Regions from separate parts of the Brachybacterium sp. AOP25-B2-12 genome, predicted to be linked through region 2. Evidence: riboswitches for the same ligand, from Rfam matches in the RefSeq annotation. Region 2 holds a riboswitch; each other region holds the start of a gene.
What was found. Region 2 has a riboswitch for thiamine pyrophosphate ahead of ACT3TZ_RS09480 (ECF transporter S component). Riboswitches for the same ligand answer to the same signal wherever they lie in the genome.
Positions count from the first base shown of each region.

Region 1: another riboswitch for thiamine pyrophosphate. It lies ahead of thiO (glycine oxidase ThiO); the one in region 2 lies ahead of ACT3TZ_RS09480 (ECF transporter S component).
Region 3: another riboswitch for thiamine pyrophosphate. It lies ahead of ACT3TZ_RS13050 (TenA family protein); the one in region 2 lies ahead of ACT3TZ_RS09480 (ECF transporter S component).

Region 1 covers NZ_JBQSXW010000015.1:64,115-71,505, reverse strand. Annotated here, with positions in the region: gene ACT3TZ_RS11600 (MFS transporter) at 1-729, shown strand, start outside; gene thiE (thiamine phosphate synthase) at 817-1,590, opposite strand; TPP riboswitch at 1,626-1,731, shown strand; gene thiO (glycine oxidase ThiO) at 1,725-2,849, shown strand; gene thiS (sulfur carrier protein ThiS) at 2,846-3,088, shown strand; gene ACT3TZ_RS11580 (thiazole synthase) at 3,271-4,110, shown strand; gene ACT3TZ_RS11575 (ThiF family adenylyltransferase) at 4,323-5,492, shown strand; tRNA gene ACT3TZ_RS11570 (tRNA-Arg) at 6,230-6,302, opposite strand; gene ACT3TZ_RS11565 (LppM family (lipo)protein) at 6,398-7,391, opposite strand, start outside.
Region 2 covers NZ_JBQSXW010000011.1:19,741-27,131, reverse strand. Annotated here, with positions in the region: gene ACT3TZ_RS09485 (ATP-binding cassette domain-containing protein) at 1-1,708, opposite strand, end outside; gene ACT3TZ_RS09480 (ECF transporter S component) at 1,819-2,472, opposite strand; TPP riboswitch at 2,536-2,641, opposite strand; gene ACT3TZ_RS09475 (hypothetical protein) at 2,671-3,273, opposite strand; gene ACT3TZ_RS09470 (M13 family metallopeptidase) at 3,278-5,296, opposite strand; gene ACT3TZ_RS09465 (hypothetical protein) at 5,389-6,234, opposite strand; gene ACT3TZ_RS09460 (ADP-ribosylglycohydrolase family protein) at 6,367-7,391, shown strand, end outside.
Region 3 covers NZ_JBQSXW010000020.1:39,271-46,661, reverse strand. Annotated here, with positions in the region: gene ACT3TZ_RS13065 (undecaprenyl-diphosphate phosphatase) at 1-485, shown strand, start outside; gene recQ (DNA helicase RecQ) at 559-2,469, shown strand; gene ACT3TZ_RS13055 (TenA family protein) at 2,566-3,216, opposite strand; gene ACT3TZ_RS13050 (TenA family protein) at 3,213-3,875, opposite strand; TPP riboswitch at 3,975-4,067, opposite strand; gene ACT3TZ_RS13045 (hypothetical protein) at 4,319-4,552, opposite strand; gene ACT3TZ_RS13040 (hypothetical protein) at 4,637-4,828, opposite strand; gene ACT3TZ_RS13035 (hypothetical protein) at 4,825-5,883, opposite strand; gene ACT3TZ_RS13030 (hypothetical protein) at 5,891-6,151, opposite strand; gene ACT3TZ_RS13025 (FtsK/SpoIIIE domain-containing protein) at 6,148-7,391, opposite strand, start outside.

The DNA of each region.
Region 1 (7,391 bases), on a different contig from region 2:
CGCCGTGCCGCCGCGATCGCCCTCATGTTCACGGGGTTGACCAGTGCGAACGTCCTGGGCGTCCCGCTGGGCACGTTCCTGGGCCAGGCGGCGGGGTGGCGCTCCACGTTCTGGGCGATCTCCGGGATCGGCGTGCTCGCCCTTCTCGGGATCGCCGTGCTCACGCCGCGCGTGGCCGCCCCCGAGCGCACCGGATCCCTGCTGGGCGAGTTCCGCGTCTTCGCCCGGCCCCAGGTGTGGCTGTCGGCCGTCGTCACCGTCCTCGGCATCGGCCTGTTCGCCGGCAACCTCCTGGGCGGGCGCGCCGCGGACCGCGACCTCCCGCGCACCCTGATCGTCGTCCTCGCGGCGCTGACCGTCGTGCTGGCCGCCTTCGCACTGCTGGTCGGGAACCAGGTCGCCGCCGTCGCGGGGCTGCTGCTCATGGGCGCCTTCGGCTTCGCGACCGTGCCCGGGCTCCAGATGCGGATCCTCGCGCACGCCCAGGAGGCCCCGACGCTCGGCTCCGGCGCCAACATCGCCGCCTTCAACATCGGCAACGCCCTCGGCGCCTGGCTGGGCGGCCTCGCGATCGCCGCCGGGCTCGGCTACGCCTCGCCCCTGGCCGTGGGGTCTGCCGTCACGGCGCTCGCGCTGATCGTGCTCGTGGTCGCCACCCGGGTCCGCGGCGGGGAGTACGCCCGACGGGCCGTGGCGGCGCAGGAGCCGGAGATGGCCGGCGCGCGGTGAGGCCCTCGGGCGGGGCGACGCGCCCTCCCCGGGGGCCGTGGCCGATGGGGCACGGCGTGTCGTCGGCCCGGGCGCCGGTCCTCCCGGTCAGCCGCCGGTGACGGCGGCCCGCAGCGCCCGCGCCGCGGCCTCGGGATCCCTCGCCTGGGTGAGGGCGCGGACCACGACGATCCTGTCGGCCCCCGTCGCGAGCACCTCGGGCACCCGCGCGAGGTCCACGCCGCCGATCGCGAAGAACGGCGTGCCGCCCAGGGCGGGATGCGACGGCGCGGTGACCGCCCCGATCGGCTCGGTGTCCGTATCGGTCCGGGCCACCTCGCGGCGGTGGCGCGCCACGGCCCGGGGCGGCTCGAGTCCCACGGCGGGCCGATCGGGCTTGGTGGGCGTGGGCCAGATCGGGCCCGTGCAGAAGTAGTCGATCTCGGGGTCGTCGTGGGCGGTGAGCGCCTGCGCGAGGGTGCGGGTCGAGCGGCCCAGGATCACGTCGGGACCCACCAGGGATCGTGCATCGTGCGAGGTCAGATCCCCCTGACCCAGGTGCAGGACGTCCACGTCGGCGAGCACCGCGACGTCCGCGCGATCGTTGGCCGCGAGCAGCGCGCCGTAGCGGTCCGCGACCGGGCGCAGCGCCCGCAGCGCCGCCACCTCGGCGCGGGCCTCGGCACCCTTGTCCCGCACCTGGAGGACGTCCACCCCGCCGCGGAACACCGCGTGGGCGAAGCGGACCAACCCTTCGGGGCCTCGCGACAGGTCCGTGCACACGTACAGCCGCGCGTCGGCGAGGCGTGCCCGACGGCGGCGTCCCACCGCGGGACCCCCGCGTCGTCGCTCCCCGCTGCTCCCCCGTCGGCCATCGTCCATGGGGCCAGCCTTCCACAGGTCCGAGCGGTAGGATCACCGCGTTCCGTGGGAGCCCGAGCACCGGGCTGAGAGGGCGCGAGGCGCCGACCACCAGCACTGGATGCGGGTCATGCCGCCGTCAGGAGGATCGCCCGATGCACGTCGTCGTCGTGGGAGCCGGGATCATCGGCCTGCTCACCGCCCTCGAGCTCTCCGAGCGCGGGCACCGGGTCGACGTCGTCTCGACCGGGATCGCCGAGGGCGCCACCCACGCCGCCGCCGGGATGCTCGCCCCGGCCGCCGAGGTCCAGGTGGGCCAGGGGCCCCTGTGGCAGCTCATGCGCGAGGCCGCCGCGGACCACCGCGCCCTCGCCGCCCGCATCCCCGCGCTCTCCCGCGTCCTGGACCACCCGCTGAGCGCGCGGGACGCCGGATACCGCGAGGACGCCACGCTCGTCGTCGGGCGCGACCACGCCGATGTCGCCGGGCTCCGCGACCTCGCGGTCCTGCAACGGGCAGCGGGCTCGGAGGTCGACGAGCTCACCGCGCGCGAGGCCCGCCGCCTCGAACCCGCGCTCGGCCCCGGGATCGCCGGTGCCGTGCGCATCGCGGCCGATCACCAGGTCGATCCGCGCCTCCTGGCCCACACCGTGCACGCGGTGCTGGGCGCCCGGGGCGTGGGCATCGAGCTGCGGAGCGTCGAGGACCTCGACGCGCTGCCGGGGGACCGGATCGTGCTCGCCGCCGGGCTCGGCGCCCCGGGAATCGCCGGACCGCACCGCGCCCTGGACCTGGCCCTGCGGCCCGTGCGCGGCGACGTGCTGCGCCTGCGGGTACCGCGGGAGATCCTGGCGCCCGGGGAGGAGCACCTGCTGACGGGCACCGTGCGCGCCGTCGTCCGCGGGCGCCCCGTCTATCTCGTGCCGCGCGACGGCCTGGGTCTTGTCCTCGGCGCCACCAGCCGGGAGGACGCGCTGGCGGGGACGTCCGCCGGGGGAGTGCTGCAGCTCCTGCAGGACGCCGCCGAGATCCTGCCGGCGATCCGCGAGACCGAGCTGGTCGAGACCACGACCCGCGACCGCCCCGGCACCCCCGACGACCTCCCGCTGCTGGGCCCGGTGCCCGGCGATCCGCGCGTGATCGTCTCCACCGGCTACCACCGACACGGGATCCTGCTGTCGGCCTGGGCCGCACGGCGCACCGCCGACCTCGTGGACGGCCACCCCGATCCGCTGCCCGGGGCCGTGCGCCCCGAGCGCTTCACCAAGGAGGACGCATGAGCATCGCCCTGACCGTCAACGGCGAGAGGGCCGAGGTGCCCGGGGGCTGGACCGTCCGCGACCTCGTCGCCGACCGCCTCGGCCACGAGATCGGCGAGGACGGCCTGGCCCTGGACGGCACCGCCCTGGGGGTCGCCGTCGCCGTCGACGACGCCGTCGTACCCCGCAGCCGCTGGGCCGCACGACCGCTCGAGGCCGATGCGCGGTGCGAGCTCGTGACCGCGGTGCAGGGGGGTTGAGGATGAGGACGACGCACGATGCCGCTGTCGGGGAGGGTGTCGCCGGAGCCGGAGCCGGAGCCGGAGCCGGAGCCGGAGCCGGAGCCGGAGACGGTGCTGGAGCCGGTGCCGGTGCCGGCGGCGGGGCGGCTCCGATCGAGGCGGGCGGGCCGGATGCCGCGCGCGCACCGCGGGATGCGGAAATGTCGGGCCGGGGCGAGGCCACGGCCCGTGTCGACCCCGAGGACGATCTGCTGGTCGTCGCCGGCGACCCGATCGCCTCCCGGCTCGTCATGGGCACCGGCGGTGCCACCGACCTCGCCGCGCTGGAGCGCGCGCTCGTCGTGTCCGGGACCGCGCTGACCACCGTCGCGATGCGCCGCTACAGCGCCGACGTGGGCACGTCGGTGTTCGGCCTGCTGCGGGACCTCGGGATCCGGGCGCTGCCCAACACTGCCGGCTGCTACAGCGCGCGCGACGCCGTGCTGACCGCGGAGCTGGCCCGTGAGGCGCTCGGCACCGACTGGGTCAAGCTCGAGGTGATCGCCGACGAGGACACCCTCCTGCCCGACGGGCCCGAGCTGCTCGAGGCCACCGCACAGCTCGTGGCGCGCGGCTTCACGGTCCTGCCCTACACGAACGACGATCCCGTGCTGGCCCGCCGCCTCGAGGACGTCGGGGCCGCCGCGGTGATGCCGCTGGGTGCGCCGATCGGCACCGGGCTCGGGATCCTGAACCCCCACAACATCGCCCTCATCGCCGAGCGCGCCGCCGTGCCGGTCGTGCTCGACGCCGGGGTGGGCACCGCCTCGGACGCGGCGCTGGCGATGGAACTGGGCTGTGACGCCGTGCTGGTCGCGAGCGCGGTCACCCGCGCGCAGGACCCCGCCGCGATGGCCGAGGGGATGGCGCTCGCCGTGCGCGCAGGCCGCCTCGCGGCCCGGGCGGGACGGATCCCGCGACGACGCCTGGCCCGGGCATCATCGGCTGTCGACGGCCTGGTCGAGACCGCCGGGTCCTCCCGTGAGGCGGAGTCGCTGTGACCGGGGACCGGGCCGGGATGCCGGGTGCCCCTGGGTCCCTGACGGCGGCATCGGCGTCCGGGAGCCCCGGGACCTCCGCGACCTCCGTCGTCGCCGAGAACACTGCGGTCCCTGCGGTCCCTGCGGTCCCTGCGGTCCCTGCGATCCCTGGGGTCCCTGCGGCCCCTGGGGTCTCTGGGAACCCGAGGAGTGGCGCGCCCTCGGCTCCCGCCGTGACCGCGGCACCCGTCGGGACACATGGATCCGACCTACCGCCCCTGGTCGCACCGGGTCCCGAGCTCACCGCGGAGCAGATCGCACGATATCGGCGCCAGATCACGCTGGCGCAGATCGGCCTGCTCGGCCAGCGTCGCCTCCGCGCCGCCTCCGTGCTCGTCGTGGGAGCCGGAGGCCTGGGCACCCCTGCCCTGCAGTACCTCGCCGGGGCCGGCGTGGGGACCCTCGGCATCATCGACGACGACGTCGTCGACGTGACCAACCTGCACCGGCAGGTGATCCACGGGACCGACCGACTGGGTGTCGCGAAGGTCGACTCCGCGGCGGACGCGGTCACGCGGCTGAACCCCGAGATCACCGTGCACCGTCACCGGGAGCGCCTGGCACCCGACCGGGCCGTCGAGCTGATCGGCGGCTACGACCTCGTGATCGACGGCGCCGACAACTTCGCGACCCGGTACGTCGTGGCCGATGCCGGGGAGCTGACCGGTGTGCCCGTCGTCTGGGGCGCGGTCCTGCGCGGGCACGGGCAGGTCAGCGTGTTCTGGCCCGGGCACGGCGCGCTGTACCGCGACGTGTTCCCCGAACCGCCCGCACCGGGCGCGGCGCCCTCCTGCGCCGAGGCCGGGGTCCTGGGGACCCTCCCGGGGGTGCTCGGCACCATCATGGCCGCCCAGGCGATCCAGCTCATCACCGGGACGGGGGAGCCGTTGGTGGGGCGTCTGCTCCTGTGGGACGAGGCCAGGAGCGCGTCGCGCACCCTGGGCATCGAGCCCGATCCGGGACGCGCGCCGACGCTCAGTGTCCAGGTCCCGGCGGCTCTCGACCCGGCGTGCCGCACGGGGGAGCCGACCCCCGAGGAGACGCTCGATGCCGAGCAGCTCCAGAGCCTGCTGGACACGGGGCCGCTGCTGGTGGACGTCCGGGAGCCGTGGGAGTTCGCAGCAGGGGCCGTGGCCGGCGCTGTCAACGTCCCGCTCGACGAGGTGCTCGCCTCCGGCGCCGTCGCCCTCCCTGCCGGAGACGACGTCATCCTCTACTGCCAAGGCGGCGCGCGCTCGGCACGGGCGCTGCGCCGACTGCGCGAGGACTGGTCCCTGCGCGAGGGCAGGCTCCGCCACCTCGACGGCGGGTACGCAGCATGGGAGTCGCGCCCGGGGAGCTGACCGGTCGTCGCCAGGCGTGGCGTGGCGCGAGACGTGGGCCCGTTGGTCGGGGTGGTGCGCGACGGGGGCTCGTCGGTCGGGGCGGCCGTGGCACCGTGCCTCTGCCTCTGCCTCTGCCTCTGCCTCTGCCTCTGCCTGTGACCGTGCCCGGAGGCGCGGAGCATCGCTTGCTCTCGTGTCCGAGCTCGGTTTAGGTCCACGTCCGGTGCTGATCCGCGTCGAGGCAGAATCTCCTGCTCTGGTGATCCGACTCGATCAGGCCAGTCGACCTGCTGTGGTCCGTCGCTAGTTCTGGCCTGTCGACCTGCTGTGGTCTGTCGTCAGTTCTGGCCAGCTGATCTGCTCAGGTCTGCCGACGTGTTTTGGTCTGTCGCCTGTACTGGCCTGCTGACCTGCTCTGGTTTGTCGCCTGTACTGGCCTGCCGACCTGTCCAGGCCCGCTGACTTGCCCGGTCCGCCGACGAGTTCGGGCTCGATGGCCCGAGACGCGGAGATCGGGCCTTTCTCGTCCCGTTCTGCGTTGCTCATCGGGGAGGCCGTACACTCACCGGCGTCCAGTGCACCCAGGTCTGCACCGGTGCAGGGGTGACCTCACATGACGCCGATGTGTGTACACCCCGTCCTCGGCCGGGCCCCGCTCAGAGCAGTCGGCACGCTGCAAGTCCGTTCCCGGCTCCGCCCCCGCCCATGACGAGAAAGGCCCCGTGACCAGTGGTCACGGGGCCTTTCGCGATCGGTGCGCCTGAAGGGATTCGAACCCCCAACCTTCTGATCCGTAGTCAGATGCTCTATCCGTTGAGCTACAGGCGCCCGCCGGCCGACGCCGACCTCATAGATAGTAGTCGGCGAGGCGAGGACGGGCCAATCGACCCCGCATGAGGATGCTCACACGGGGTCGATCGGGGTCAGCTCGGGGGACGGTCCCAGGGGTTGCCGCCCTGCTGAGGGGGGTTCTGCTGTCCGGGCTGATACGACGGGCCGGGCTGGTTCGGGTCCTGCTGGCCGGGGTATGTCTGTCCAGCCTGGTTCGGGTCCTGCTGGCCGGGGTGTCCCTGGCCGTCGTAACCACCCTGCTGCGCGGGGGACCCGTAGCCCTGGCTCTCGGGCTGTGCGGGTGCACTCGCACCGCCGTAGTTCGGGCCGCTCGGCTGTGCGGATGCGCCGTAGTTCTGGCTGCCCGACTGTGCGGGTGCGCTGGGGTTCCCGTAACCCTGTCCGCCTGCCGTCTGACCGGCACCGTTGGGGCTGCCGTACGCGGGGCTCCCGTAGCCCTGTCCGCCGAAGCCCTGGCTCTCGGGCCCTGCGGGCTCGTTGGAGCTTCCGAACCCCTGACCGCCATAGCCCTGGCCTGCCGTCTGCCCGGCGCCGTTGGGGCTGCCGAAGTTGGGGCTCGCATAGCCCTGTCCGCCAAAGCCCTGGCTCTCCGGCTGTGCGGGGGCGTTCGGGCTTCCGTAGGTCTGCCCGCCGTAGCCCTGGTTGTTCTGCGACGTGGCGGCGTTCGGGCTGCCGAAGCTCGCGCCGGCCTGCGGCTGCTGCGCCGGGTATGCGGCGCCGCCCTGGCCGGAGCCGTTGGGGCCGCCGGTCGGACCGCCGTAGCCACCCTGACCGCCGTAGCCACCCAGTCCGCTGTAACCGCCCTGACCGCCGAACGCCGCGGCACTGGCGGCCGCCTTCGCCTTGTTCTTGCGCGAACGGACCAGCAGGAACACCGCGATCGCGGCGATGAGCAGCAGCCCGCCGCCGACCACGACGATGATCCCGACGACCCAGATCCACGTGGGGACGCCGCCGGCCTTGGCGGTGATGTCGACGCCGTCGATGAAATCGTCGAAGTTCGTGTAGGTGACCTTCTTGCCCTCGATCTTCCCGCCCTGGTCCGCGGAGATCACGTCACCCGGG
Region 2 (7,391 bases):
CGGTGCGGGTCGCCAGCGGCGCGAGCAGCAGCGTCGGCAGGATCGCCACGAGGCCGATCTGCCAGGTGTCGACCGCGAAGGAGCCGATGGCGGCGAAGGCGCCGATCAGGCACGCGGTCAGCGGGTTCAGGAGGACCGCCGGGGCGCGGTGGGCCAGGCGGGCGCGCCCGATGGTCGTGTCGACCGACGTCGGGTCCGCGCCGGTCCCGGGAGCCTCGGACCTGCCCGCCGCGGCCTCGGACCGGTGGCGGGTGAGATCGAGGACGTGGTCGGCACGGGCCACGAGCTCGGGGTCGTGGCTCGCCGCGAGCACCGCGCAGCCGTCCTTCCGGGCCGTCGCCAGCAGCCCCAGGAGCGCGTCGAAGCGGTGGGCGTCCAGCCCGACCGTGGGCTCGTCCAGCACGAGCAGGGCCGGACGCTCCGCGAGCGCGGCCACGACGGCGAGGCGTCTCTGCTCGCCCCCGGACAGCGCATAGGGGCTCGCCCGCTCGAGATGCTCGAGGCCTGCCGCAGACAGGAGCGCACGGGCGTGGTCGGGGTCGGTGGCCCGCGGGGAGGCGGTGGCCTCGGCCAGCACGGTCGGGGCCACGAACGAGTGCTCCGGATCCTGGGGCACCCAGGCGATCCGCCCCGCGCCCGGACCGGTGATCGTGCCGCCGCGCGCCCCATCGACCCCGAGCACGACCCGCAGCAGGGACGTCTTCCCGCTGCCGCTGGGACCGGTGACGGCCACGAGCTCGCCGGGGCAGACGCCCAGGTCCAGGTCGGTCAGGAGAGCGGGCCGGGGTGCCCGGCGCGGACCGCGAGAGCCGCGCACGGCCACCGAGAGGCCACGGAGGCTCAGGACCTCGTCGCTCCTGACCGCACCGTCCGGCCCGGCAGCCCCGACCGGCCGGTCCAGCCCGCCCACTGTGTCCGGTCCGCCGATCGCTTCCGGCCCGCCCACCATGTCCGGTCCGCCCACCGTGTCCGCCGTGGCGACCCCGCCCGGCGTCGCCGACGCGCCGGTCGTGCCCGCGTCATCTGCGCTCTCGACCGCTGTGCCGTCGCCGCCCTCGGCCGGCGGCAGTCGCAGACCCGCCTCGAGCAGGAGGTGCCGCTGCGAGGCGAGGAGCTCTGCGGGCGGCCCGTCGGCCACGACGTGCGCCTGAGGGCCGAGCACCACGAGTCGATCGACGTGCGGCAACCAGGGCCCGACGCGATGCTCGGCCACCACCAGGGTGCGGCCGTGCACGGCCTCGAGCACCGCGGTGCGGACGCGGGCGGCCGCCTCGGCGTCGAGCATGCTCGTCGGCTCGTCCAGGAGCAGCGCGCCGGGTGCCAGGGCCAGCGCCCCCGCGAGCGCGATCCGCTGCTGCTGGCCGCCCGAGGCGTCCAGGCACCGGTCCCGGGCCCCGACGTCGACCGAGGCCGCCCGCAGTGCCCGGGTGACGCGGTGCTGGATCCCTGCGTGGTCGGCACCGATGTTCTCGGGGCCGAAGGCGGTGTCGCGGCCCACCGTCTCCCCGACCAGCGCGTGCACGGGGTTCTGCAGCAGCAGACCGCGCTCACCGGGGCGGGACGGCGCGGTCACCGTGCCGGTGAGGTCCCCGCCCGTGGGGTCCAGGAGCCCTGCCAGCGCCGTGAGCACCGTCGACTTGCCGCTGCCGCTGGCACCCGCGAGGAGCACCCGCTCGCCGGGGGCGATGTGCAGGGTGAGGTCGTCGATCGTGGGCAGACGCCGGGTGGCGGGGCGCCACGAGACCCCGTCCAGCGCGAGCTCGACGGGGTGCTCGGCGGCGTCGGGTGCCCGGTGCTCCGCCTCCGTGGTCGGCGCGCTCAGACCAGTCGCTCCTCGGCGCGTTCGGTCCCGGCCGGGAACGCGTCGAGCGCGCCGGTGCGGGCGAGCGCCCGCGTCAGCGCCCAGCCGACCACCCCGGCCAGCACGATGCCCGAGACGAGGAAGAACACCAGCAGCATGAGGCCGAAGAAGGTCGAGAACTCCGGGTAGTAGGCGAAGCGCTCGTAGACCCATTCGAAGGCGGCCGCGAGGACACCGCCCAGCATCGCCACGGGCAGCGTGAAGCGCCGGTAGGCGGTCAGCAGGAAGGCGAGCTCGACGCCACCGCCCTGCAGGAATCCGGAGACGAGGGTGCCGAACCCCCAGTGACCGCCCAGCAGCGCCTCCAGGCACGCCGCGATGAGCTCGGCGAGCAGGGCCGCGCCGGGGCGGCGCACCACGAGCGCGGCGACGATCGCGGGCAGGAACCAGAATCCGGTCAGCAGACCGACCAGCGGTCGGAACGCCGCGAACAACGGGTCCAGGAGGGTGTAGAGCTGGCCGTAGCCCAGGAACGCCACGCCGAAGGCCACGCCGATCGCGACCGTCACGACCAGGTCGATCGTGCGGTACTTCAGCAGGGGGCGCGAGGCCAGACCCGCGCCGCGGGAGGACGGGGGCGCGGTGCGCTCCGTCGAGGTGGTGGTCATCATGAGCTCCTTCCATCGGGGGAAGGGCCGTCGCACACGCGCACCGGAGCCCGGCGCGAGCGTGCCACGAGAGAAATCCCGACTCCCTACGCCGGTATTGACCGGATCAGGTTCGAGGGTCTGCGCCGTTCACGCACTCTCAGCACCTCGTGGTGCTCCCCTGTCAGTGGATGACGAGCAGATCCTACCCCGTGCACGGGGCTACGGGCGGCGACGCCCCCGATGGATCAGGGCGTCCAGCGCCTCGGCGGTCGCCCGGGGGTCGTCCGCCGACAGCAGGTAGTTCTCCGCACCGCGCCCCACGATCTCGACCATCGTCCCGGCTCGGGAGACCACCATCCTGGAGCGGCGGCGCTGGTCCCCGGGTGTGAGGATGCGGCGACCCGGCAGAGCGGTCACGTCCCCGGGCATCGGCGGCAGGAGCAGGCCCGCGCGGCGTCCCACCCCGCCCACGGTCGCGCCGAGCCGCTCCGCGGGGATCGTGCGCAGCTGCACGCCGCGGAAGTCGGGGAGCGGCCAGGTGCGCTGGCGCCAGAACCCGCCCAGGCGCACCGTGACCCCGTCGGTGTCGACGACGAACGTCGTGCGCAGCCCCATCCAGGTCCATGCCGCGATCGACAGGAGCGCGACGAGGGCGAACACCGCGAGCGCCGGCCCGCTGGTCATCCCGCCCAGCAGGGGCACCACCGCCAGGACGAGGGCCGCGCCGACCACGATCCCCACGCGCGTCCAGCCCACCACGCCCGGGGTCGTGGTGCCCCGGTAGACGGCGGAGTCGGCGCCGGACCCGGCGTCGTCGTTCACGCGGTCACCAGATCCGCACGCGGTCGGCGGGGGCGAGGTACAGCGCATCGCCCTCGATCACGCCGAAGGCGTCGTAGAACGCGTCGATGTGGCCCACGGGCACGTTGCACCGGAACTCCGCGGGGGAGTGGGGGTCCGTGGCCAGACGTCGCACGGACTCCTGGGGACGGTTCTTCCCGCGCCACACGGTGGCCCAGGACCAGAACAGCCGCTGCAGACCGGTCAGGCCGTCGAGCTCGACGGCCGCGGAGTCCCCGGCGGTGCGCAGGTAGGCCTTGACGGCGATCGACAGCCCACCGAGGTCGCCGATGTTCTCCCCGATCGTCAGCGCGCCGGAGACCGTGTGCGAGTCGTCCAGCTCGCGGGGGCTGAGCTCGGAGAACTGGGCGATCAGGGCGGCGGTGCGCCGCTCGAACTCCTCGCGGTCGGCCTCGGTCCACCACGAACGGAGGTTGCCCTCGCCGTCGTACTTCGAGCCCTGGTCGTCGAAGCCGTGTCCGATCTCGTGGCCGATCACGGCGCCGATCCCGCCGAAGTTCACGGCGTCCTCGGCGTCGGCGTCGAAGAACGGGGCCTGCAGGATCGCCGCGGGAAACACGATCTCGTTGGCGCCCGGGTTGTAGTAGGCGTTGACGGTCTGCGGGGTCATGTGCCACTCGTAGGGATCCACGGGCCCGGCGACCTTGGCGTACTCGTAGGCGGCGTCGAAGCGGCGGCTCGCACGGACGGTGGCCACGAGGTCCTCGGGGTCCACCGTGAGTCCCTCGTAGCTGCGCCACCGCTCGGGGTAGCCCACCTTGGGGGTGAAGCGCTCGAGCTTGTCGAGGGCGCGCTCACGGGTCTCGGGGGTCATCCAGTCGAGGTCCTGGATGGACGCGCGGTAGGCGTCCAGCAGGGCGGTGACCAGGGCGTCCATGCGCTCCTTGTGGGTGGGCGGGAAGTGCCGGTCGACGTACTGGCGTCCCACGTCGAACCCGACGGCGCCCTCGACGAAGGCGACGCCCCGCTTCCAGCGCTCACGCAGCTCCTCGGCCCCGGACAGCACCCGCCCGGAGAAGTCGAACTCCTCGGCGACGAGATCCGCGGGCAGGTACGGGGCGTAGGCCGAGACGGTGTGCAGCGCCAGCCACGTGCGCAGCACAGGAAGCGGCGTGCCGGCCCACACGGGGGCGGCCGCGGACAGGAACTCGGGCTGGCCCACGTTGACCACGTCGAAGGCGACGGCGTCCGCGCCGGTCCCCTCGACGTAGGAGTCCCAGTCGAAGCCGGGGGAGGTCGCGGCCAGCGCCGCGCGGTCCATGGGGTTGTCGGACTTCTCGGAGTCCCGCACCCGGACGACGTCCACGTGCGCATGCGCGATCGCGGTCTCGAGCTCCAGGACCGCACGGGCCATCTCGTCGGCGTCGCCCTCGAGGAGACCCGGGCGGCCCTCGAGGCCGGCGAGCCGGGCCAGCTGTGCGAGGTGGTGGACGTAGGCCTCGCGGACCTCGGCGTAGCGCTCGTCGCGGTAGTAGGACTCGTCGGGCAGCCCCAGGCCGCCCTGGTGCAGCTTGACCTGGTAGCGCGTGGAATCCCGGTCGTCGGTCCACACGTAGGCGTGGATCAGCGAGGTGCCGGCGTCGGGAGAGGCGGTCAGACGCGTCAGCGCGGCGAGATCGGGCGTGTCCCCGATCGCGGCCAGCAGCGGCTCCAGCGGTGCGGTGCCGCGCGCCTCGATCGCCTCCTCGTCCATGAACTGGCGGTAGAGCGCGCCGATCCGTGCGGTCGCGCCCTCGGCGGCGTCGTCGGCCGCGGCGTCCTCGATGATCTCGCGCACCTGGGACTCCGAGAGGTCCCGCAGGCGGCGGAACTCCCCGTCGCTCGACCGGTCGCCCGGGATCACGTGGTCGCGCAGCCAGAGGCCGTTGACGTGTCCGAAGAGGTCGTCCTGGAGACGCACGGACGGGTCCACGGCGCTGCGGTCGAGGCCCGCGGCGAGGGTTCCGGCGGAGTCGGGTCGGGTGGTCGGTTCGGTGGCGCTCACGGGTTCTCCTCGGTGCTGGACTGCGGGGTCGGTCGGGCGGTTCCGGTGCTCGTGCAGGTGCGGTGCTGCGGGGTCGTGCGCCGCGCCGCGGGTCAGGCGGACAGGGAGGCGAGGAGGGCCAGCGCCGCGGTGAGCAGGCCGATCCCCAGCGGGGCGAAGGCCCAGGGCGATCCGGTCCGTGCCGACGGGGCGCGGCGCTGCAGGGCCAGGGTCGAGAACCCGGTGGCCACCGACAGCACGATCGTCGCGACGACCATCACGGGCGACGCCGCGACCAGGACGGTCGCGCCGAGCTGGAAGAGCATCAGCCCCACCACGTCGGCGGCGCGGATCACCATCGAGCGGCGCACGGACACCCGCTCGAGCAGCAGGGTCGCGACCATCTCCTGGGACCAGGACGACGGGGAGGCGATGCGCTGCCGAGCGGAGGCCAGCTGCACCGTGGTCAGCACCACCCACACGAGCGCGCAGCCCGCGCCGACCCACAGCCCCATGGGACCGCGGGCCTCGGCGGGCCACAGCACGAGCGCCAGCAGCACCGCCGCGACGCGCAGCACCTCCTCGAGCACCGAGCGGGCGGTCAGCAGCCCGGGATGCAGTGCGAGACGGGCGTGCGAGCGGGAGACGAACACGCTGGTGGCCACGAGCACGGCGAGCTGCAGGCCGCCGAGCACGGTGCCCACGAACAGCACCAGCGGCGTCGAGGGGGTCGCGGCGAGGCACGCGATGAGCATGGCCAGACCCAGCGCGGGGACCACGAGGGTCAGGACCGAGAAGCCCCGGATCAGGCCGGTCACGATCTCCGCGCCGGTGGGCGGATGGTCGTGATCGCTGTGGTCGTGGGGGTCGCCGCAGGCGTCGGTCACGGCGTCGTCGGAGGGCGCGGGCGCAGGGGTCCCGTGCGCGCCGTCCGGACGGGGGGTCGAGGTGGTCGACATACAACTCCTTCTGTGCGTGGCCAGACTACCGGGAGGGGCCCTGCGCGTCCCTGTGCCGCCCCGAGCGCGAGCAACGTCTCGCCCGGGTCGCGTCGTTGGTGCCGATCCGTTCTGATGTGGGACGATGTCGCGGTGACGACGCCGACGGACCACGGTGGGGCCGAGGGCCTCACGCCTGCCCAGCGCACCCGCGCCGTGGGCTGCGTGGTCGCCGCCGCGACCGGGGACGCCCTGGGCGCCCCGTACGAGTTCCAGGCACCGATCCCGGAGTCCGACGACGTCGGCATGGTCGGCGGCGGGATCCTGGGCTGGGACGTCGGCGAGTGGACCGACGACACCGCCATGGCGATCGTGCTCCTCGAGGCCGCCGCGGCCGCCCCGCTGCCCCGGGACCTGCGCCTGGCCTCGACACTGGACCACGTGGCCCGCGACTGGTTCTCCTGGTCGCTGGGAACCCCCGATATCGGCCAGCTCACCTCGCACGTGGTGCGCCGCGCGATCGAGGCCGCCCAGGCCCGCGGACGCACCGCGCCGCTGGCAGAGGACTACCGCGAGGCCGCCGTCGCGGCCCACGCCGCGACCACCAGCAACGCCGGCAACGGCTCGCTCATGCGCACCCACGTCGTGGCGCTGCCCTACCTCCTGCGGGCCGACGACGATCTCCACGAGGCGGTCCTCGAGGTCTGCCGTCTCACCCACTGCGGCGACGACGTCGAGGAGGCGTGCCTGCTGTGGACCTTCGCGGTGCGCCGGGCGATCCTCACCGGCGAGATCGACGTGCGTGCCGGCATGTCCCGGATCCGCGCCGAGAGGGTCCCGATCTGGGAGGACCGGATCCTCGAGGCGGAGTCCGCACCGCCTGCGGCCTTCCCGCGCAACGGCTGGGTCGTCCACGCCTTCCAGGCGGCCTGGTCCGCGATCGCCCAGGTCGGCCCGATCCCCGAGGGCAGGTTCGCCCAGCGCGAGTCGATGACGGCGGCGCTGGACGGCGCGGTCCGTGCGGGCTACGACACCGACACGGTCGCGTGCATCGCCGGGGCGCTCATCGGCGCGGCGCTGGGTCCCAAGGCCGTGCAGCCCGAGTGGCGACGCAGCCTGTTCGGCTGGCCCGGGTACGAGGTCGACGAGATCATGCTGCTCGCCGAGCGGGTCGCCGA
Region 3 (7,391 bases), on a different contig from region 2:
TCCGCTCCCTGTGGGTGGTCGCCGCGATGCTCATCGGCTTCGGGATCCTGCTGGGCGTGGCGGACCGCATCGGCGCCCGCCGCCGCGAGCTCGACGATCTCACCTACCCCCACGGCATCCTCTACGGGATCGCCCAGGCACTCGCGCTGATCCCCGGCGTCTCGCGCTCCGGCGGCACCATCACGATGGGCCTGCTGCTGGGCTACTCCCGCGAGGCCGCCGCCCGCTACGCCTTCCTGCTGGCGATCCCCGCGGTCTTCGGCAGCGGCCTGTACCAGCTGGTCAAGAGCTTCGGAGAGCCCGCCGTCTACGGTCCGGGCCAGACGGCGCTGGCCACCGGCGTCTCCTTCGTGGTGGGACTGGCCGTCATCGCCTTCTTCATGAAGTGGATCTCCTCGCGCAGCTTCATGCCGTTCGTGGTCTACCGGATCGCGCTGGGCATCGTCCTGATGATCCTGCTCGGCGCGGGCGTCATCGTCGCCTGATCCCGGCTGTTCCCCGGGCGGGCGCCCTGTGGGTCACGAACCCTCCACACCCCTCGCCGCCTACCCTGGATCCATGACCGACGGTCCAGCCCCCTCAGTGCTCGATGCCATCACCAACGCCCCGGACCCGGTCGACCCCCTCGCCCCCGCGCCCCAGCAGGCGCCCTCCCCCGCCCTGCACATCCTGCAGACGGTCTTCGGGTACGACGCGTTCCGCGGCGAGCAGGCGCAGATCATCGACCAGGTCTCCGGCGGCGGGGACGCCGTGGTCCTCATGCCCACCGGCGGCGGCAAGTCGCTCTGCTACCAGATCCCCGCGCTGCTGCGGCAGGGCACGGGGGTCGTCATCTCCCCGCTCATCGCGCTCATGGCCGATCAGGTCGCGGCGCTGGACCAGCTCGGCATCCGCGCCGCGGCTCTGAATTCGACCCTGGAGCTGCACGAGGTCCAGGCCGTCGAGCAGCAGCTCCTCGCCGGTGAGCTGGACCTGCTGTACATGGCGCCCGAGCGCCTGGTTCTGCCGCGCACCCAGGACCTCCTGCACCGGGCGCAGATCGCCCTGTTCGCGATCGACGAGGCCCACTGCGTGTCCCAGTGGGGCCACGACTTCCGGCCCGACTACCTCGGGCTCTCCGTGCTGGCCGATGCGTTTCCCGAGGTCCCGCGCATCGCCCTGACCGCCACCGCCACCGGCGAGACCCACCGGGAGATCACCGAGCGGCTGCGCCTGGGCGATGCCCGGCACTTCGTCTCCAGCTTCGACCGGCCCAACATCCAGTACCGGATCGGCCCCAAGGACCGGGCGCGCGAGCAGTTGCTGCGCCTGATCCGCGCCGAGCACGACGGCGACTGCGGGATCGTCTACTGCCTCTCGCGCCGCAGCGTCGAGCAGACCGCCGCCTGGCTCGTGGACCAGGGCGTCCACGCCCTGCCGTACCACGCGGGTCTCGACGCCCGCGTGCGTCACCACAACCAGGAGCGGTTCCTGCGCGAGGACGGCCTGGTCATGGTCGCCACGATCGCCTTCGGCATGGGCATCGACAAGCCGGACGTCCGGTTCGTGGCCCATCTGGACCTGCCCAAGTCCATCGAGGGCTACTACCAGGAGACCGGGCGCGCCGGCCGCGACGGCCTCCCCTCGACCGCCTGGATGGCCTACGGCCTGGGCGACGTGGTCAACCAGCGCCGCTTCATCGATGCAGGGGACGGCGACGAGCAGTTCAAGCGCAACGCCCGCGCGCACCTCGACGCGATGCTCGCACTGTGCGAGACCGTCACCTGCCGCCGGGTCCAGCTGCTCGGGTACTTCGGCCAGGAGTCCGAGCCCTGCGGCAACTGCGACACCTGCCTGCACCCGCCCGAGACCTGGGATGCGACCGTTGCCGCGCAGAAGCTGCTGTCGGCGGTGATCCGCCTGGACCGCGAGCGTGATCAGCGCTTCGGCTCCGGGCAGGTGATCGACGTGCTGCTGGGCCGCGAGAACGACCGCTCCCGGCAGTCCCGCCACGACCAGCTGAGCGTCTGGGGGATCGGCCAGGACCTCTCCGAGCGCCAGTGGCGCACGGCCCTGCGTCAGTTGCTGGCCCGCGGGATCGTCGAGGCCGTGGGCGACTACGGGGTGCTGGTCCCCGGCCCGAACGCCGGCCCGGTGCTGCGCGGCGAGACGACGGTGCAGCTGGCCGTGGATCGCGCCCCCGCCAAGGCGGGCGGCTCGCGCTCGTCCGGGTCCGGGTCGCGCTCCCGGGCGGCCGATGCCCTCGAGCCCGCCCAGCGGGAGATCTTCGAGGCCCTGCGGGCCTGGCGGACGAGCGTGGCCCAGGAGAAGAAGATCGCCCCGTACATGGTGTTCAGCGACGCCACGCTGGTGGGGATCATCGACGCGCATCCGCCCACCGTGGGGGCGCTCGGCCAGGTCAGCGGGGTGGGCGCCAAGAAGCTCGCGGAGTACGGGGAGGCCGTGCTCGGGGTGCTGGCCGACGCCTGAGTCCGGGGACCTTCGTCCGCACTGGAGGCACAGGCGGCCCAAGCCCGCTCAGTGCCGTGCCCGTCCCGCTCGGATGCACCGAGGCCCCGTCCGGCCTCACACGAGAGCCTGTTGCCAGAACTCCGCCTCGAGCCGGGTCGCGGTGCCGAACACCTCCACCAGGTGGGCGATCCGCCCCTCCGAGAGCGGGCCGCCTGCGAGATGGTCCAGATGCTCCTCGGCCCGCCGGGACGCCGCCTGGAAATCCTCCCCCGCGTACTCGGCGATCCATTCCGCGTACGGATGCTCGGGGTATTCGGCCAGGCGCGGTGCGAGCTCCCGGCCGATCTCCGCGTAGCCGATCGCGCACGGCGCGAGCGCGACGTCCAGTTCGAGCAGGTCACCGGCCATGCCCGTGTCCAGCACGTAGCGGGTGTACGCGACGGTGGCCTGCTTCTCGGGCACGGCTGCGAGCTGATCCGGCTCGATGCCCGACCGTCCGGCCAGGCGCACGTGCAGGCTGGTCTCGGTGATCGTCGTGGCCAGCGCATCGGCGGCCTGCGCGATCTGCGCGGCGTCGCGGCTCTTGTAGACGGCCAGCGCATTGGCGCGGGCGAAATGCAGCAGGAACCGGTAGTCCTGCAGCAGGTAGTCCTGGAAGGCGGGCAGCGGCAGGGTTCCGTCGCCGAGGCGCTCCACGAACTCGTGGCGCGTGTACGCCAGCCAGTCCGTCTCGTTCTCCGCCCGCAGCAGCTCGAACAGGCTCATGCGGGATCCCCCGCGAAAGGGTGGGCGTACGCGGCGTCGAAGAACGCCAGCTCGAGGTCCACGGCGCGGGCGAAGAACGCCCGGGCGGCCTCCGGATCGGCCGGCCCCACCCGGTCCAGCTCCGCGGTCAGGAACGCCACGACGTCACGGAACGCCGGATTGTCGTGCAGGGTGATCCAGTCCGCGTGGACGAAGCTCTGAGGTCGCTGCTGGGGGGCGTTCTGCGCCCAGTCGAGGTAGAGCCCCTCGACCACGGCCAGCACACCGAGGGCCGCCGAGTAGCTCCCGGTCGCGGCCGCCTCCCGGAAGAGTGCCGTGAACCCCGCGGTCGCGGCCGTGTCGGGCACCTGCGCGCGGGCGTCCTCGGGCGCGCCGAGTGCCTCGAAGGACCGCAGGAAGTAGGTGTTCTCGTCGCCTGCGACCTCCCCCACGAACTGCGACAGGCGGATCCGCGCCGCGAAGGTGTCCGCCGACGCGATCGCCGATCCCAGGAGCACCAGGAAGCTGTCGAGGAAGCGATGGTCCTGGATCAGGTAGCCGGCCATCACCGGATCCGGGACGGTGCCCTCGGTCAGCTCACGGACGAACCGGTGCCCGGTGGCCCGCTCCCACGTCTCCTGGTTCTCGCGCCGCAGCGCCTGGGTGAAGGTCTCGGTCATGGCTGCCTCTCCGTGGGCCCCGCAGGGCCGCGTCTCGGTGACGGGGCGCAGAGCCCCGGGATGGAGACACAGGGTCGGCGGACGTGCGGGCAGACCCCGGCAGACCGTCCATGACATCCCTCCGCGAGTACGAACTCGATCAGGTTCCCGGGTGTGATCTCAGCCCCCGATGGGGCACCCCGTGTCGAGGTCGAGCGTACGGGGTGGGGGCGCGGGTGGCCAGGGAGCGCAGCTCCCGGCCCCCGGGACGACTGAGGCCCGCGGACGACGAACCGTCCTGGTCCCGTGACCCCACGTGCCCTCAGCCCACGGCCCACAGCCCACAGCCCACAGCCCACAGCGTCGATGAACCTGTCACGGCATTCGACCGGCGATCTCCCCTCATCCGGAGCAGCGCACGATCCTCTGACGGCGGTCTTCCCGCCCAGCACTGCCGACCGGTCTCAGCCGACCACTCCTCCCAGCGCAGGAAGTGCCCCGAGGGCGCCCGTCGACCCTGCGCTCGTGAGGAAGGAGAAGCACGCCGAGATCCCCGTGAGGACGAGCCAGACGGCGATCACCACCAGCACGAGCTTGACGATCAGCCACACCAGGGCGCGTCGGCGGGCGGATTCCTCCGCTGTCCGCGGGACGCTCGTGTCCCGCTCGGGGGGTTCACGCAGCTGCTGTTCGGTCACGGGACCCTCCTCGGGTTTGGGGAACTCGTACGGGTTGCAGGGACGGGGCGGCGCATGGGTGCCCTTCTGGCGCGCCGACTGCGGTCAGAGGTCACGCGAGGCCTCCCGGATCTCCTGCTGCGCTCGGGACTCGGCGACGTCGAGTGCGACCGCCGCGACCACCAGGCCGTCGACGACCTCGCGACGGAATCGCCTCGACGCCGCGTCCTGCCACGCGGCACCTATGTCCTCCGAGGTCCGGCGCAGACGGTCGGCACCGTCGCGGATCTCGCTCATCGGACACCGCCGTCCACCCGCACGCCGGCGTCGTCCGCGGCATCGCCCGCCAGACAGCGGACCGGGAGCTCGGTGAGCCCGGCCCGCTGGGCCGCGGCGACGTGCCCCCTGCCCGCCACGACGTGCAGGGGCGGCCCGGGGAGCACGGTCACCGGGTTCTCCAGCAGCCTGCGCACGACCTCACGCAAGGTGCGTTCACCCGACCGGCCGGATGCCGCATCGGCAGCGTCGATGCGCCGTTCCCAGTCCTCGCCCGCGAGGAGGGGAGGCAGGGCGTTCTCGAAGCGCTCGACGTCCCAGCGGTCGCGGGCCGAGCATTCGTCCGAGCCCACCGTGTCGATGTCGCGGAGCGGGACTGTCGTCAGCCCCCATCGGCTCTCCCATCCGGCGATGGCAGCATACGATCCCGAGCCCCCGGCGGCAGCTCCCGCACCGGGACCGCCGGACGACGCGGCGGACGCGCCGGGAGCTGAGCCGTACGCCCCGATCGCGTGGTACTCGTCGAGAAGACCGGAGAGCCGACCGAGCTGTGCTCGCCCCCGCAGGATCAGCGCGCCGCTGATCCCCACGTAGCTCAGCGCCGAACGCCGGTAGCGCTCGGAGGCGGCGTGGATCCTCTCCCCCGCGGCTCGGCACCGCCGCATCGCCTCCTCCGCCTCGGCGAGGGCACGGCGGGCCCGGACGACCTGCTGCTCGGCACGGGACTCATCGGACCGGGCCGCGGACAGCGATCCCTCCGCCGCCCGCAGCCGGGCCAGACCAGGACCCGAGTAGCGAGGATCCGGGTCCACGGCGGCATGGGCGCGGCTGACCTCGACCTGCGCCGCCTGGACCCGCGTCCGCGCGGCCGAGAGCGCACCTCGGGCGGACCCGAGCTCGGATTGCGCATCGTGATGATCCGCCCGTCGGCCCTCGAGCGCTTCGGCGGCCCGGGCCTCGTGCGATCGCAGGGAGCTCCGGGCGGCCGCATCACCGGCGATCATCGCCGCGCCGAACACGGCGATCCCGCGCGCGGAGCGCTGCAGCGCCTCCTGACTGGAATGGGCGGCGGTCATGACGCGCTCACCGCAGGAACTCGCGCAGGGTGCGCGCCTTGGAGTCGACCTCCCGGGAGTGCTCGCCCAAGGCATGGGAGAACCTCCGCATGCCCTTGACCGCCTGGCGCACATCGTTGTCGATGCGGTCCTTGACCCCATCGCGCCAGTCGATCGTCTCGAGCGTCCGCTCGAGCTCCCGGTTGAACCGCTCGACGTCGTCCTGGATCCCCCGGAGACGTCGGGCGAAGCGCTCGAGGTCCTCGGGGCTGGCGTGCACCCGGTTCATGCGACGACACCGCCCTCGCGCACGTCGTCCGTGGCCAGGGCTCCGACCTCATCCCTCCACCAGGCCAGCGGAACCTCGGTCACGGCCAGCACGCCCTGGGTCCGTCCGCTGTCACGATCGAAGAACAGCGCCTGGCGGGGCTTCTGCGCGGGAGAGATCCCGTGGTCGAAGAAGTCGGCGGCATCGTCCGGAGAGATGGGCCCTGCCAGACGGAGGTCGAAGGCGGCGATCGCGGACCTGCTGAGCTTCCGCGTGATCCCCGACGGCGAATCCGACCACGCGACCGTGTGCACGCCGACCTCCGGCCCCTCCTCGAGGATCCTCTCGAGGTCCGAGGCGGGATCCTCGGCAGGCGTCTCCGGCGCATCGAAGGAGAATCCGCTCCCACCCGAACTCTCGGCGAGGCCTCGCGAGCGGTGCACGCCGTGGAGGATCAGCACCTGTGCGGGCCCCGACGAGCCGAACGGATCCGCCTGACGTGACCGGACGGTGCCGGCCAGTTCCGACAGCTCCGCCGCCAGACGTCGCTGGGGGACGATCCGGACACGGGAGAGGTCCGCGAGCGTCTCGAGGTACGGATCGAGCTCCTCTCCGACCCCGATGAACGGGCACAGCACGACCTCGGCATCCGGCAAGGTCCGCAGGACGTCGTCGATCACCCCCATCGTGAAGGCGATCTCCGCGGAACCGCCGTCGCGGAGCACCGCGAGCAGATTGCGCCCCGGAGCGCGCGGGAGGTCCACGTGGGGCGCCGCGCCGAGCCCGAGCGCACCGCCGAGCAGGAGCCGAGGTGCTCGTCCGCCGGCGCGGGGCGCATCGGCGGCGACCAGGGCGGCCCGGTCGGCCGCACGGTCGGCGGAGAAGACCACGGGACGGCGGGTGAAGCCCCCGTCGTCGGCACGCTCGCGGAGGGCCCGGAGTCGCTCCCAGCGTGTTTCGTCGTTCTCGTACGCGACCTTGACGAAGACGTTGGCCTCGGGCCGTCCGCCCTGGGTGTTGACCACGGCCTCTCCACGGGCCGTCAGGTGACGGTGGGCGTCGTTGCGCTCCCCGAGGGCGAGCGCAGCGTCCTCCTCGGAGCTCTGCAGGAGGATGCGGGTGCCGATGAGCTGCAGGACCTGGCGGTTCAGGCCCACCATCCCGCTGATCGACTGCGAGCCCAGGACGAGGTGCACCCCGTAGCCGCGACCCTGCCGGATGATGTGCTCGAGGCTCGTGGCCGCGTCGAGGGCCAGCTTGT